3 regions of the Alteromonas sp. KS69 genome follow, and region 1 is predicted to be linked to each of the others. Evidence: predicted binding sites of a transcription regulator. Region 1 holds the regulator's gene; each other region holds the start of a gene.
What was found. The regulator FliA, encoded in region 1, starts transcription of late flagellar genes. The targets are predictions, from matches to a motif close to CTAAAGNTNNNNNNNNNNNNGCCGATA.
Positions count from the first base shown of each region.

Region 2: C7Y69_RS04215 (flagellar protein MotY) is a predicted target of FliA. The motif match lies at 1,596-1,622, and genes of this name have one in related genera.
Region 3: C7Y69_RS14415 (DUF3530 family protein) is a predicted target of FliA. The motif match lies at 3,067-3,093, and genes of this name have one in related genera.

Region 1 covers NZ_PYHU01000005.1:335,536-341,107, reverse strand. The annotation lists gene flhF (flagellar biosynthesis protein FlhF) at 1-700, shown strand, start outside; gene C7Y69_RS04845 (MinD/ParA family protein) at 697-1,563, shown strand; gene C7Y69_RS04840 (RNA polymerase sigma factor FliA) at 1,560-2,291, shown strand; gene cheY (chemotaxis response regulator CheY) at 2,328-2,711, shown strand; gene C7Y69_RS04830 (protein phosphatase CheZ) at 2,746-3,510, shown strand; gene C7Y69_RS04825 (chemotaxis protein CheA) at 3,523-5,572, shown strand, end outside.
Region 2 covers NZ_PYHU01000005.1:196,985-202,556, reverse strand. The annotation lists gene C7Y69_RS04225 (peroxiredoxin) at 1-586, shown strand, start outside; gene rnt (ribonuclease T) at 765-1,421, opposite strand; gene C7Y69_RS04215 (flagellar protein MotY) at 1,738-2,544, shown strand; gene glpQ (glycerophosphodiester phosphodiesterase) at 2,638-3,660, opposite strand; gene gloA (lactoylglutathione lyase) at 3,711-4,097, opposite strand; gene C7Y69_RS04200 (cold-shock protein) at 4,653-4,865, shown strand; gene C7Y69_RS04195 (hypothetical protein) at 5,032-5,220, shown strand; gene C7Y69_RS04190 (diguanylate cyclase) at 5,410-5,572, shown strand, end outside.
Region 3 covers NZ_PYHU01000024.1:51,350-56,921, forward strand. The annotation lists gene C7Y69_RS14400 (response regulator) at 1-18, opposite strand, end outside; gene C7Y69_RS14405 (AmpG family muropeptide MFS transporter) at 267-1,601, opposite strand; gene C7Y69_RS14410 (hypothetical protein) at 1,720-2,043, opposite strand; gene C7Y69_RS14415 (DUF3530 family protein) at 2,181-3,035, opposite strand; gene C7Y69_RS14420 (pseudouridine synthase) at 3,183-3,962, opposite strand; gene rapA (RNA polymerase-associated protein RapA) at 3,962-5,572, opposite strand, start outside.

The DNA of each region.
Region 1 (5,572 bases):
CCTATTGGCTAATCGCATTAATGTGACAGGTAACGATATACTTACGCAAAAGGGCGCAGTAGCGTTAGTGGGTCCTACCGGAACAGGTAAAACCACTACAGTTGCTAAATTAGCTGCTCGTTACGCACAGAAATACGGCGCCGACTCCGTTGCCATGATTACGATTGATACCTATCGTATTGCAGCGTTTGAGCAATTAGCCACATATGGAAAAATTATTGGCTGCACAGTGCGTAAAGCACAAAGTAGTGAAGAATTATCAGATTTATTGTTTCAATTACGCCATAAGAGACTAGTGTTAATTGATACGGCAGGCTTTAGTCAACGAGATAGTCGATTAATTAAACAGATAAATCAATTTGATAACGGTCAAATGCAGCCAGTGAAAAAATACCTAGTAGCGCAAGCGAATACCCAATATGCTGCATTACAACGTATTATAGATGCGTACGAAGGGGTGGAACTTAGCGGTTGTATCTTTACAAAGCTTGATGAGTGCTACTCTCTAGGCGAAGTGCTTAGCGCAGCGGTGGAGTACCAGTTACCTGTCAGTTATGTAACAGATGGACAGAAAGTTCCTGAAGACATTAAGATTGCAGAAGCAAAATCTTTAGTATCTGCTGCTGCAAAGCTTTATAAAAAGTACGGTTTGAATCATACTACTAGTAACAATGTGGTTAAAACAGCACGAGCAGTATGATTGATGATCAAGCGAGTAGCTTACGAAAAATGAAGCAATCACGATTAATCAAAGTTATCGCCGTCACCGGAGGTAAAGGTGGCGTTGGTAAAACAAATATTACGCTAAACACAGCTATTGCTATGGCAAAGCAGGGAAAGCGGGTAATGGTATTGGATGCAGACTTAGGTCTGGCCAATGTGGATGTAATGCTAGGATTGCGAGTAGAGAAAAACCTCTCCCACGTATTATCTGGTGAGTGTACCTTGGACGATGTTCTCGTTACGGGTCCTCACGGTATAAAAATAGCACCAGCCACATCAGGTTCTCAATCAATGGCAGAGCTATCACCAACGCAGCATGCAGGACTCATAAGAGCATTCAGCGAGTTGCGCACGCCCATTGATGTGCTTATTGTGGATACCGCAGCGGGTATTTCCGATATGGTGCTAAGCTTCTCCAAAGCCTCCCAAGATATTATGGTGGTAGTGTGTGATGAGCCCACTTCACTTACCGATGCCTATGCATTAATTAAAATTCTTAACCGAGAACACGGTGTCTTTCGCTTTAAAGTGGTCGCTAACATGGTCCGCGATGTTAGAGAAGGTCAGGAACTTTTCAGCAAATTATCTAAAGTAACAGGGCGATTCTTAGATGTTGCGCTAGAATTGGTAGCAATAGTTCCTTTTGACGAGAACATACGCCGAGCAGTACGTAAGCAAACGTCAATTGTAGATGCTTATCCAAGTTCTCCGGCAGCAGTGGCGATTAGCCAGCTAGCAGCCAAAGCAGGATCATGGCCTATACCTGCGCAACCGGGTGGCCATTTAGAATTTTTTATTGAGCAACTAATAGCAGATAAAGCAGTAGGAAGTCAGCGTTGAATAGCAAAGCAGCCGCTTATCAACAGCAAACAGACAAGTCACAATTAGTTGAGCGTCACGCTTCGCTAGTGAAGCGGATAGCACACCACTTAATGGCGAGACTACCAGCCAGTGTTCTTGTCGATGATTTAATCCAGTCAGGTATGATTGGACTGCTAGAAGCTGCACGAAACTTTGACGGTTCCAAAGGGGCAAGTTTCGAAACCTTTGCAGGTATTCGTATTCGTGGCGCCATGCTTGATGAAATAAGAAAAGGTGATTGGACTCCTCGTTCCGTTCATAAAAACGGTAGGGCAATCACAGAAGCCATCTCTCAAGTTGAAGGTGAAACAGGCCGAGACGCGCGAGATGTAGATATTGCAGCTAAAATGAATGTTAGCATGCAAGATTATCATCAAATGCTGAACGAAGTGAATGCCGGAAAATTGGTGGGGATTGAAGACCTTGGGGTTTCTGAAGATGTCATTTCTACAGAAAAAAACCGAGGCAGCGACGCACCGTTAGAAGATTTGATGCAAGGGGCTTTCCAAAAAGCGCTAGCACATGCTATTACTACATTACCCGAACGGGAAGCGATTGTACTTTCTTTATACTATGATGAAGAACTGAATCTTAGAGAAATAGGCGAAGTTCTTGATGTTAGTGAATCGCGAGTAAGTCAAATTCATAGTCAGGCCATGTTAAAACTCAAATCACGAATGAAATCGTGGCAAGTTGACGAAGAATAGAAATTAATAACAATTAACCCCTCATTGGAGGCTATTTTGGATAAAAGTATGAAAATTCTCGTGGTTGACGATTTTTCTACCATGAGACGTATCATAAAGAACCTGCTAAAAGATTTGGGTTTTGCCAATATCCAGGAAGCGGACGACGGTAACACCGCGCTGCCTATGCTACAACAAGGTGATTTTGACTTTGTTGTAACAGATTGGAATATGCCAGGTATGCAAGGTATCGACTTATTACGCGCTATACGTGCCGACGATAAGTTGAAACACCTACCGGTTCTTATGGTGACAGCAGAAGCGAAGAAAGAACAAATCGTTGCCGCAGCGCAAGCTGGTGTGAATGGTTATGTTGTTAAACCTTTCACTGCCGCTACGTTGAAAGAAAAATTAGATAAAATCTTCGAACGTTTAGGTTGATCCAGACGCTCACCAGAGAAATGAGGTTTACTGGATGTCGACAAATGAAAGTGTCTCCATAACGCTCGAAGAAGCCAAAAAATTGGTAGCGTATCTTGAAGAGGGCGATAACGCATCAGCGAACGCTGTCTTAGAAGCTGTTTCGATGAAAGAGTCCATTGAGCTCTTTGCTGAAGTGGGTAAATTAACGCGTCAACTTCATGACTCGTTGAATAACTTCCAAATCGATGAACGTATTAAAAATTTAACCGTTGATGACATTCCTGATGCGCAAACGCGACTGATGTACGTTATCGAAGAAACGGAAAAAGCTGCCAATACCACCATGGACGCAGTTGAAGAGAGTATGCCAATTGCTGAAGTGCTCTCTACCCGTATCGAAAAAATTATGCCGGAATGGAAGAAACTGATGAATCGTCAACTTGAGTTGGGCGAATTCAAAGTTTTATGTGCAGATTTAGACGAATTGCTAAAAGACGGATCGAAACAATCAGCTAAGCTTACATCATTGCTTACCGAAGTGTTAATGGCACAAGGTTATCAAGATCTTACCGGTCAAGTTATTCGCAGAGTGATTGAACTCGTAAAAGAAGTGGAAGATAGCTTAGTTAATATGCTGACGATGTTCGGTGAACCCGAACAGGCGGAGCAAGACAAGCCATTGGAAGCGAAAGTCGAAAAAGTTAACAAGATCGATAGTGTCGAAGCCGAAGGTCCAATTATTGATGCAGACCAACGCGATGATGTGGTATCTGGCCAAGATGACGTAGATGATCTTTTGTCTAGCTTAGGTTTTTAGGGGAGCGGGCGCATGGCGTTTGATGTTGACGAGGATATATTACAGGACTTTCTAGTTGAAGCTGGGGAGATCCTTGAACAATTACAAGAACAGCTCGTTGATCTGGAAAATAATCCTGAAGATGCAGATTTACTGAATGCTATCTTCCGTGGTTACCATACCGTAAAAGGTGGCGCCGGCTTTTTGTCGCTTACCGAATTAGTTGAAATTTGCCATGGTGCAGAAAACGTTTTCGATGTAATGCGAAACGGACAACGTACTCTTACGCCTGAATTAATGGATACCATTCTTCAGGCCACCGATGTAGTAGTCGATATGTTTGAGCGTGTTAAAGCGCAAGAACCACTAATTCCTGCAGACGCAAAGTTAGTTGATTTGCTGCATAAGTTAAGCACCCCAGAAACCCCAGACGAAAACATCTTTGGTGACAGTAGTGAAGCGGCTGAAGTCCCCGCTGCCGAAGAAGAATTCGCGTTAGAAGAAGCGCCTGTACCTGAAGCGCCTGCCGCAAGTAGCGATGGCGGCATCGACGAGATTTCTGAAGATGAATTTGAAGCCTTGCTGGATGAACTTCATGGTTCAAATGCCCCAGGTAAATCTGCGAAAGCAGAACCAAAAGCGGCAGCCCCCGCGGTTGGTGGTTCAGGTGATGATATTACCGACGATGAATTTGAAGCACTGCTAGACGAATTGCACGGTAAAGGTAAATTCAAAGAAGAAGAACCAGCGCCTGTAGCTGCGTCGAAAGCGGCAGCGCCTAGCGGTGAAGAAATTACCGACGATGAATTTGAAGCATTGCTTGACCAATTACATGGTTCAGGACAAGGCCCTACAGCGCAAGGTGCTGAACCAGCAGCAAATACGCCGCCCGTAGATAAAAAGGCGACAGAAGCAATTCAGAAAGCCAAGGCAGAGCAATCTGCCGCTAGTACGCCGGCTAAATCAACGCCTGCCGCAAAAGCGCCAGCGCCTAGTCCAGCAGCTAAAAAAGCGTCAGAGCCCGCTAAACCAGCGGCTAAGAAAGACGACAAAAAAGCAACCCCAGCACCTCCTCAAGCAGAAACTACAGTTCGTGTTGATACCAAGCGCCTAGACCAAATTATGAATATGGTTGGCGAGTTAGTATTAGTACGAAATCGTTTGCTGAGTTTAGGAATAACCAATGCCGACGAAAGTATGTCGAAGGCAATTGCTAACCTAGATGTGGTGACGGGTGATTTGCAGGGTGCGGTTATGAAAACCCGTATGCAGCCAATTAAGAAAGTGTTTGGCCGCTTCCCTCGCGTTGTTCGAGACTTAGCACGTAGTTTGAAAAAAGAAATTACCTTGGAATTGGAAGGTGAAGAGACAGATTTAGATAAAAACTTGGTAGAAGCATTGGCTGATCCCTTAGTTCACTTAGTAAGAAACTCAGTGGATCATGGTATTGAAATGCCTGATGACCGTGCTGCTACAGGTAAAACCCGAATGGGGACCGTGAGATTATCGGCTTCTCAGGAAGGTGACCATATCTTACTTACCATTGAAGATGATGGTAAGGGGATGGATGCTGAAAAACTGAAAGAGATTGCTATAAGCCGAGGTGTTTTAGACGCCGATGCGGCTGCGCGTATGTCTGATGTTGAAGCGTTCAATCTTATTTTTGCACCTGGTTTCTCAACGAAAACTGAGATTAGTGATATCTCGGGCCGTGGTGTAGGCATGGATGTGGTTAAAACAAAAATTAACCAGCTTAACGGTACTATTAATATTGATTCCCAGCTTGGGAAAGGTACTCGACTCGATATTAAAGTCCCACTCACGCTTGCAATATTACCGACCCTAATGATTGTGGTTGGGAAACAAACGTTCGCGTTACCGTTAGGTGCGGTCAACGAAATTATCAATATGGACATCAAGAAAACCAATACGGTTGATGGCCAATTAACCATGATAGTTCGTTCTAAAGCGATACCACTGTTCTTCCTCGGAGAATGGTTGATCCGCGGACCTAAAAATATAAGCAAAGAAAAAGGTCACGTCGTCGTGGTTCAAATAGGCACCCAGCAAGTTGGATTTGTTG
Region 2 (5,572 bases), 140 kb from region 1:
TCCAGCGCCGGATTTTACCGCTGCTGCAGTATTAGGTTCAGGTGAAATAGTTGATTCATTTTCACTATCTGAAACCATCAAAGGCAAAAAAGCGGTACTTTTTTTCTACCCGCTAGATTTCACCTTTGTTTGCCCATCTGAACTTATTGCTTTTGATAAGCGTTTTGAAGAATTTAAAAAACGGGGCGTAGAAGTGATTGGGGTTTCTATCGATTCACAGTTTTCTCATAACGCATGGCGAAATACGCCAGTAAACGAAGGTGGCATTGGTCCAGTTCAATATACGTTAGTGGCCGACGTGAAACATGAAATTTGTCAGGCGTATGATGTTGAGCATCCAGAAGATGGCGTGGCATTTAGAGGTTCTTTCCTGATTGATGAAGAAGGCCTAGTACGTCATCAAGTGATTAACGACCTTCCGCTAGGCCGTAATGTAGACGAAATGCTTCGTATGGTCGATGCACTTGCATTCCATCAGGATCATGGCGAAGTTTGCCCAGCAGGTTGGACACAAGGTAAAGCGGGTATGGATGCTTCACCAGAAGGCGTAGCCAAGTACCTTGCAGCAGAAGCTGACAAGTTATAATAGGCCGAAAGTATCTACAAAAGCTTTAAAAGTAAGCACTCAGGCTTGTTAAATAGGCTTTATGCAAATACGTCTACCTAATACTAAAACAGCGCCATTCGGCGCTGTTTTTTATTTCTACTGAATAAATTTTAATTAGAAGCGATTGCAGCTAAGGCAGCATTTCAGACGTTGCTTATCAGCAAGGCTCATCAGGGCTGATAGGTTCACCAGCTAAGGGCCAGCCGCCCAATGCTTTGTAACGATTTACCATAAAGCAAAACAGTTCCGTGGTTTTTTGCGCATCATATAATGCGCTGTGGGCTTCTTTTTGATCAAACTCAATACCTGCCGCACGGCAGGCTTTAACCAAAACAGTTTGGCCTAACGTTAAACCGGCAAGGCTGGTGGTATCAAAAGACACAAAGGGGTGAAAAGGCGTGCGTTTGATATTACAACGAGCGATAGCCGCGTTGACGAAACTTTGGTCGAAGGTGGCGTTATGCGCCACAATCACCGAGCGCTGGCAATCCGCATCTTTTTGCGCTTTACGAATACCTTTGCACAACGACTTCATTGCTTCACTTTCTTCTATGGCACCGCGCAGGGCACAGTGAGGGTCAATGCCGTTAAACTCTAGCGCTGCAGGCTCTAAGTTCGCGTCTTCAAAAGGATCGACATGGTAATGAAAAGTTTGGTCGGGATAAATCAGACCATCTTCTTCCATTTTTACCGTTACGGCAGCAATTTCAAGTAAGGCATCGGTCCCAGCATTAAAACCGGCGGTTTCAACGTCGATAACAACAGGGAAGTAGCCCCTAAAACGATGAGGAAGGGAGTGGTGCAACTCAGACATAGTTTCTCTTAGCAGGTTCTTTGGTTACGTAACAAAGCTGTATCAACATAGAAATGCTACAAAAAGTGCTGGGATTATGGCAAGGATAACCCACGGTATCCAGCCTGAATTTCAATGTGGGGCGTTAGAAACCTGAAATGAGGGCATAATTGATGGTATTAATGGTATAGAAGGCTAAACTTTTCTACACTAAGGACGATATATTCTGTAAGCGCCTTTTCGTTAGGTATGGTTTATCAGTTGAGTGGGTATAGTTGTGAAGCGTAAATTCGGTTTACTTATTCCGTTGTTTTTTACTACGGTCGCAAGCGGTGCTATGCGTCAGTATTCTGCTACGGTAGAAACGTCTAACTGGGAAGTGGTTGATGCATCGCGTTTGCAATGTACATTGAACCATCCTTTACCCGGTTACGGCGATGCCATGTTTACAAGCGTGGCTTCTAAACGGCTTAATATGGAATTTGAGCTAGACATGCATTTATTGCCTAACCGCTTCGATGTAGCTGCTGTTTATTCTGTACCGCCAAAGTGGATGCCGGGTGTAGCGCCTAAAACCATCGCCGATATGACATTGCGCACGCAATATAACGGTGACCTTCCGCAAGACGCTGCATGGACTATGCTAAGTGAACTCGAAAAAGGCTTCTGGCCCACCATTTATTATCAAGACTGGTATAACGAATACGATAAAGTGAGTGTTGCATTAAACGCCAGTAATTTCTCGATGGTGTATCGAGACTTCGTTAAGTGTGTGTCTAACTTATTGCCTTACAACTTCGACGATATTGCCTATACGGTGTTGTCGTATCAGAAAAACAGTACCGAACTGACTAAGTATTCTCAAAAGCGCCTAACAATGATTGGGGAATACCTAAAAGAAGATAGCGACTTAGAGTTAGTATTGCTTGATGGCTATACCGATAGCTATGGCGGGCGATGGAACAACGAACAATTATCTATACGCCGAGCCAATGAAGTAAAAAGCTACTTAACTACCATAGGCGTGCCCGATGACAGAATTCAACTGACGGGGCACGGTGAGAAGCGCCATATAGCAAATAACGATACCCGAGAGTCGCGAGCGCAAAATAGAAGGGTAGTAGTGCGGTTATCTAAATCTTAGGGTTATCTAAAAACTAAGTAAAAAATATAAACAAATTTGAAAAAGCGGCTTAATGGCCGCTTTTTTGTGAAGTGAATAATATATTTGTTGTTGCTATTCGCCTTGTGCTTCAAGCCAGGCTTTTACCGGCGGCACATGGTCGGTAAATACGCCGTCTACGTTTACCACGTGTTTCAGGGTAGAAAGAAGTTGCTCTGCAGTCATACCTGGCGGTAGGGCATCTTGACGGAACGTGTAGGGATGAATAATGAAACCTTCTGAATGGGCATACTCAACCCAAGATGCGGGTATCAGTTTGCCTGTTTCCATCGCTTGGGGGTCTAGTAGTTGGCCTAACCAAGGGCCTAAACCGTCGGCATATTTAGCCACTTCTTTCATGCCTGCTTCACTTTTGATCCAATCGTAGTCTGTGGTTGATTCTCCCCAACTGTTTTCACCTATTAGCATGACCACTTTTCCCGCATAGTTTAGGTCTTTTCTAATGCGCTTTATTTCATCGAAGTCGAAACACTGCAAGTAACTGTTGGCGTCTTTATTGGCAAGATTAAATCGTGTTAGTGATGCAATCACAATCTGGCTAGCATCTACTCCTTGTTCGTTATGCCACGCTGGTGATTTTACTTCCGTATAAACCCCTACATTGGTATTGAACTCTCGATTAAGCTGAGTAATAAGCTCGTAGTGTTCTTCTAAGGTTGCCACGGTAAAATTTGCCGTATTCCCTGTATAGCGTTTTGTAAAAACTTGTTCACCCTTGCTGTTCGCTCGTTCGTGTACTTGCAGAGTACGAAGCTCAGCTAACGTGAAGTCTAAGGCGTAAAAGCGACCATCTTTACGTGCACGCTCTGGAAATACTTGCTCAACATTGGTTACTGTTTCTAAGTGTATGTCGTGCAAGACCACAGCAATCCCATCTTTAGTAATAACCGCATCTTGCTCAATAAAGTCAGGGTTCATGGCAAAAGCAAGCGTGGCGGCTTCTAATGTGTGCTCAGGCAGATAACCTGACGCGCCCCTATGAGCAATAACATCGAAGTCTTTCGCCAATAGTACTGGGCTTGCAAAAATCGAGATAGAAAGCGAGAAAGTAAGTAGAGCGTGACGAATTTTTAGCATGATAGGGCAATATCCTTATTAATAGGGCCGCTGTATTTTAAAATAGAGACTTATTGTTTTGTTTGAATAAGTTCGATGGCATAGCCATCTGGATCGCGAACAAAAGCAATGACAGTAGAGCCGCCCTTTACGGGGCCTGGCTTACGGTATACATCACAGCCATTTTGCTCTAGGTTTTCGCAGAACTGGTAGATATCATCGACTTCGATGGCAATGTGTCCGTAAGCCGTACCTTTTTCGTAAGTGTTGTCACCCCAGTTGTAAGTGAGCTCAAGTACAGTCGTATTAGTTTCTTCGCCATAACCCACGAACGCGAGTGTGTATTCATAAGCTTGGTTTTCAGACTTCCTCAATAGCTTCATGCCCATCAAGTGAGTGTAGAAGTGCAAAGATGCATCAAGATCCTCAACACGAAGCATGGTGTGTAGCATTCTCATTCGACTCTCCCCGTTCTTCTAAGAACATCATATATATCAGTTTACTATGGGTATGTGAAAGGAATGAGACACTAAAGCCCAAATACAATATAGCTGCAAGCACCTATCGGTAAACCGCTAGCAAAAAAGGACAATTAAAAGTTATACATTCCCTTATTGTCTATTTTAAGGTGACGGCGACGTTGTAGTAAATAACACAACTATTCTATCGACATACATATGTGAAATGTCTGTAGTGATTGCGCCTGCCATTGATGGTGAATGAAGGGGGAGGGCACGAGGGTTAAGGTGTGTGGGCGATTGTAATGGAAGTAATACAGTAATATGTTGCTCGATAATAGAAATAAATAGCAATATCGGTAGACTTACCTTACGGAAAGATGTACATTATGCCCGCTTTAGATAATAAAAAGCTTTTTCTACTACTGCCTTGTACCCTTTTATTCTTCAGTTTTACCGAAGTTTTAATAGATATACATTTGCGTTACTAGTAAGTTAAATCTATTGCTATCCGGTGAATTTCACCAATTACTTCAAATATATAAGGTTACAAACATGTCTGATACAGTAAACGGCACAGTTAAATGGTTCAACGAAGATAAAGGTTTTGGTTTTCTTACTCAAGACGGTGGCGGTAAAGACGTATTCGTACATTTCCGTTCAATCGCTTCTGACGGCTTCAAAACTCTTTCTGAAGGCCAAGCGGTTAGCTTCAGCGTAGAACAAGGTCAAAAAGGCCTTCAAGCTGCAAACGTTGTTGTTCTTTAAGTAGAACTTTAAAATACAACGACAAAAGGCTAAGTTTCTACTTAGCCTTTTTTAATTGTGCAGTACTAATATTTTTATTTATTTTTGGTTTGATAAGAACAGAATTTTGAAAGGAATTTTAAAACGAATAAAAAACTAGCAACATTATTATACAAAGAAAAATTATATGTCTCATACTATTAACGGCGCTTCGCTCCGTACACTTCCCCCTATTTCGACAATCTCAGTAAATAACTTCAACGTTGTTTTTACCGATAAAGAGTGTCAAAAGTCAGTTCAATTTCACAACAACAGAGATACTAAAGTATTTTTACGTTGGTTGCTTAATACTACGGTTGAAAGTATTTATGCTTAGCTAATAAGCAGGCTGAAGCAAAATTAATACTGCGTTAAGAGCTCGTGTGTCGCTATTGCCTTACAGAATATTGCGTATAAAAAAGTAAATTTCCTCTTTTATATTATGTATTCTGAGCAAGCAGGTTTATGCTTGATATAGGACAAGTAACAGTTTTGTTGCCCTTTTACCTGCAGACAAGGTTCGATTTTGCTTTCTTACTTTCATTTGGGTGTTTTTTATTTTCTCCTCATGCTGGTGGTAGTCCCCGCATTTGGTCAGGAACCTATATCAGTCGGTGATGATAAGCGTATAATCGCTGATGCTAATGTGTGGCACGAATTAGATTACTCTTTTGATACATCAAATCTCG
Region 3 (5,572 bases), on a different contig from region 1:
TACTTCATTCTTGCTCATAGCGACTCCATGCTACTACGCCTACTATTGGTCTTTTCTTGATTTTCTCTTAGACGTTACTAGCTTTCCACTTAGCCATAGGGCTTTCGCCAAACCCACTACTACTACGTTTTAATCGGCTACATTGAAGCCAAGTGAAAGCTTATCGTATGGCTAATTTAGGCCATCCTTTTACGAACTCATTCCTCATTATTGCTTATATGCACAGTAGTTTAACTTTAGATGGGAAATGAGTTATTGCAACCTTATTACTCAGAAGTTTTAGATTTTTCTAAATGAGTGATCTTATGTCGAATATTGTGTAAGAACAGCAAGCTGGGAATAACCATAAGTGCTGTAATAACAAAGAACTGGCTCCAATTACCGTCAAGGAAATCAACCACGAAACCACTACTGGATGCTACTAAGGTTCTTCCCGCTACACTTAGCGATGCCATAAGGGCGTATTGGGTGGCACTGAAAGCGCGATTACACAACAGGGAAATAAAAGCGACCATGGCCACGGTGCTCCAAGCAGCCGTAAAGCCGTCGATAATGACCGCAGCGGCCAGAAGGGTAACATCAGGCCCGGTAGTGGCAATAAGCGAGAACATAAGGTTGGAAGCCGCCATAGCAATGCCGGCAGTCATTAGGCCCTTGTAAATACCATAGCGAATATTGACCAACCCACCTATCAGAGAAAAGATAATGGTTACCCACCAGTTGAGCAGCTTTGAGTAAGTGCCGATATCGCTATTTGAAAAACCAATTTCTTTGTAAAAAACGATACTCATTCTTCCTAAGAAAGCTTCCCCAATTTTAAACAAGAATATAAACAGTAAAAACGACAAAGCGAGTTTTACGCCATTGCGTGAGAAAAACTCAGAAAAGGGGGCCACTAAGGTTTGTTTAAACCAAAGCGCTATTTTAGAAGGCGTTGCGCCTGTATTGCTGTGTGCTGGGTTCCCCGTTGCTTGGCTACGCAATAGGTCCCGATCTATGTCTGGCTCTTTAGCAAACACAGTAGTGACCATAAGCACAAGCATAAAAAGGGCGAGTAAACCGTAAATATCAGGCCAATACCAGCTGCTGTTGTCTGCAATAAAAAACGGGATGGCCCCAAGTCCACCATAACCCGTCCACCATCCTGCGGTGGCAACGGAAGAGGCAGCAGATAAACCGTCATTGTCATTTTCTTCAATAACATCAATTCGATAACCATCTATCGCAATGTCTTGAGTAGAAGAAAAAATGGCGATGAGCAAACCCACCAATGCCAAATAAAATAAGTGACTATTGGCCGATAACTGTGTCATCAACGCACAACACAGGGCTATGCCACCTTGCATGATGAAAATCCAGCCTCGACGCTGGCCAAGAAAGCGAGGTTTTACGCGGTCAATTAAAGGAGACCAAAGAAAATTGAATGAATAGACCGCAAAGATAGCACCAAACAAGCCAATGGCTGACCGAGATAGGCCTTCATCTTTTAACCAAGCAGATAGCACTGAACCAATCATAATCCATGGAAAACCACTGGTAATGCCAAATAGAAAAATACTGAGGTAACGTCGGTCGTGATAAGTTTTGAGAGAGTCTAACAATTGCGTTCCATGGCCAAAGCGTGATCCATTCGTATTGAGCCATGATCACGCTTGAGTTTCAATGAAAACGAGCAATAAAGGGTTGAATCACTGATAAATTAACGAATAAAGAAAGCCGCTAGGGGCGGATACCTACACAGTCGATGGGGCAGTGCCCTTTGCCTTCTAGGAACAATACACAATTCATTAACTCATCGACGAGGTATTTATCTGAACGTAACTTATCTTCTTGCCAAAAATGGACTTGATGAAGCAAATGCCAAAACACCCGCTCCTTATAAGTATAAGGTTGGGTAAATGTGTATTCTATCTGGCCCCACTCTTCCATGCTATCCCAAAAGAATAGCTCTATCTCCTCGATAGGAAGCTCTCCTTGCCAAAATGACCTCAGATAAAAACACAGCTGCTTGGCCTTTTTGTTTACGAATGTTTGAACAGTCATAGACACACAGCCGCCGTTATTAAAGATTAAAATGAATTATAGTTCAGAACACTCAGTGATACCTTGTGAAACATAAGGCACATGAGATAGATTATCTGTTTTGAGCTGTAAATTAGACTAGTTGGTTTAGATTCTAATTACCAGCCTAAATGTTGAGTCCATCCAAGAACGCTGCCAGCAATTAACTGAATTTTAGCGCTATTTTCATTGTCCATTAGACCAAAGGTTGAATTATGGGTTGAGAGTGACTGTTGTCTGTAGTGGAGTTTGAGGGAGGTGATGGCAAGTTGTTTTCGTTTCGTTTCTGTTTGCGACGCCCATGTATTGGTGTCGTTAATAGATAAATCTAATACCGGAAATTCTGTTCCGGCAATAAATTCAGGTACACCGCGATTAATGTCGGCATTCGGCCAAAAGGGGGTGATGGCGACTAAAGTGTCTGGTGAGGGAATAATGCCTTTAGAACCTAAATCCAGCAATTGTGCAGCCTGCATACCATAAGCAATGTTCATTCTAAACCCTTGATGACTTTCAAGGTGCGTATTAAGCGCATTGATTAAGATGGTTAAATGCTGACTGGACGATACGTAACTTTGTCGCTGAAGTCGACTGTCACTTTTCGGGTGAATGGCTTCATCAACGGGAAGGTCAGGCTCTTCTTCTAGCGTGAATGAAACTGGGCTAACCACAGCATGCCAACCTTTTTCATTCAGTAAACTGGCTAAGTGACGTGCATCCCCTATGGAAAGACCGCTAGGCGAGGCATCAGCTAAAATAATGGCGGCGCCGCGTGAAATAGGTAATGCTGAGGGGCTCTCAAATATAGGCACGCGGATTTCCCCAGCCATTACATAAGTAATGTCATCGGGTAAAAAAGCGTGGGTAATATCCTCATACAAGCTTTGGGCTTGCGCACCAGGCGCAAAATATCCCATCAAAAACATAAAGCTAAAGCTGCAACCCACCACGAGAAAGCGAAATAAACGTAACATGGCGTACCAATAAAGCACTCAACAGTTTTATTATCGGCTAAAGCTTTGAAAACTTCAGTTCGAACCAATAGTATTTTTTAGCACTTGGTTAATCAACCGCTTAAATGATAAAAGCTGAAACAGGTAGCTAAGAAGCGCCCCAAAGTCTCAATCTATAGATAGTGGGGCGGGGGAGTAATGGGCATAAGCAGTAAACGGGATAGGCGTTTGAAAGGTTAACCAGTCTTCCGAGGCAGGATGCGCAAAGCTCAAGCTTTCTGCATGCAACTGCAAACGTTCGGCCATACTCAGCGCTTCAGCATGAGCATACAACCTATCACCTAAGATAGGGTGACCTAACTCAAGCATGTGCACACGTAGTTGGTGGGAGCGCCCAGTAACGGGGTACAAGGCCACTAACGTTTCGCTTAGCTCACTCGTAGTGCTGGGGCTAGCACAAGAACTAGCGCTGGCGGCTGAATTAACGGGTTGAGGTGATGCTTTTGGTATAACGTCTACTACTTCATAATGGGTAAGGGCTTTTTTGCCTCGCTCAAAATCCACCATTTGCTTAGGACGGTTAGGCCAATCACAAATAAGGGGTAAGTTCACTTCCCCTTGGTTGCTTTTCACGTTGCCAAAAACACGAGCGAAATAGCGCTTCTTGGTTTTGCGTAGTTCAAATTGCTTTGAAATATGCCGATGGCTTTCTTTGTTAAGGGCCATCACCATAATGCCCGATGTGGCCATATCTAGCCTATGGACTACTGTCGCCGTAGGAAACACAGTATTAACTCTGCTAATGAGTGAGTCTTTATGTTCTTCTGCTTTACCTGGCACACTTAACAGGCCGCTGGGCTTATTCGCTACCAAGATGTCATCATCTTGGTAGAGAATGGTTAAATAGGGCTGTACGGGCGGGTTATAAACAAACGCTGGATTAGCCATTAAGGGTTATTCACCACTAGACGAAGGGCATCAAATTGCACATCAGCGCCTTGTATTACTTTGTCCAATGCGTTCATTTGATTTTCAATAAACTCAATTTCACTGTCACGTACTGACGGGTTACGCTTCTGCAAATCGACTAAACGCTGGATTTCACTGTTTAGGGTTTTATGCATGTCTTGCAGTGCATCGTGTAGCTTTTGATTCGCTTGTTGATGCGCCAGTTTACGGCTGCTCTCAATCGCTAAGGTAAGTGGCTGTTGAAGCGCTTTTATTAACTGATGCGAAATTTTGCGGTTTACTTTACGCTTTATCTCGAAGGTTAAATCTACTTGGTTACCTTGTGCATCTAAACAAATACGCAGTGGCGTTTGAGGTAAGAAGCGGCCAAGCTGAAGGGCTTTGGGGGCATTGGCGTCTAACACGAACAAGGCCTCTAACCAGTAAGCGCCCTTAGGGAGGTCAGGATCGGCGATAAAGCCAATGCTGCTCTTACCGTGCACATCACTAAGCACTAAATCGATAGCGGTATGTACAAGAGGGTGATCCCAACTTAAGAATTGCACATTTTCTAAGGTGGTAGCAACGCGGCGTTTATAGGTTACCGTCATGCCTTCAGGATCAAGCCCCGGTAATTGGCTAACCATAGATTCGGTTGGCATTAGAATAAAGCAATCGCTGCCCTTTTCTTCTTGTTGAACCCCAATAGCATCGAACAAACGGCCCATAAAACGTGACAAATCTTGCGAGTTATCAAGCAATATGATGTCTTCAAGCAACTGTTCAACGCGGCCTTCACCAGAGGCATTAAGTTCTAATAAACGGTCACGGCCGGCTTCCAACTGTGCCACTAACTGACTATTTAACGTGGTACTTAAGTTGATAAGTTCATCACGAGTATGGAGATCGTGAGGATGCAAACACGCACCAATCAACAAGGTTTTTACGTCGTCAAACACACCTGAGCCGGTAGGGCAGGTTTTCTCGAACGCATTAAGCCCTTCATGATACCAATCCACCAACACATGCTGAGCGGTGTTTTTCAAATAAGGCACGTGAATTTCAACGGTTTGAGTTTGACCGATACGATCTAAGCGACCAATTCGTTGTTCAAGTAAGTCGGGAGTGACGGGTAAATCGAATAACACCAAGTGATGAGCAAATTGGAAGTTACGCCCTTCACTGCCAATTTCGCTACACAGCAATATTTGCGCGCCATCTTCTTCATCAGAAAAATAATGGGCGGCTTTGTCTCGTTCTACAATGGTCATGCCTTCGTGGAATACGCTATGACGTACACCGGTTTGAGTGCGAATGACTTCACCAAGTTCTTGTGCGGTGCGCGCACTGGCACAAATCAGTAATATCTTTTCTGGTTTTACTGATTGCATAAAATCAAGTAACCAGCCTACCCGAGGATCTTCATCCATCCAGCTATTCACCACGCTTGGCATACGTTCAGGGTATAACGCATGGGTTAAATCACCACCGGTTACCGCACTTTCATATACCTCTGGCAGTTCAAGTTGGTAGCCAAGCAATACGCGGTCAGGAAAGCCTTCAATATTGGCTCTGCGGTTTCTAAACAGCATTCTACCAGTACCGTGGCA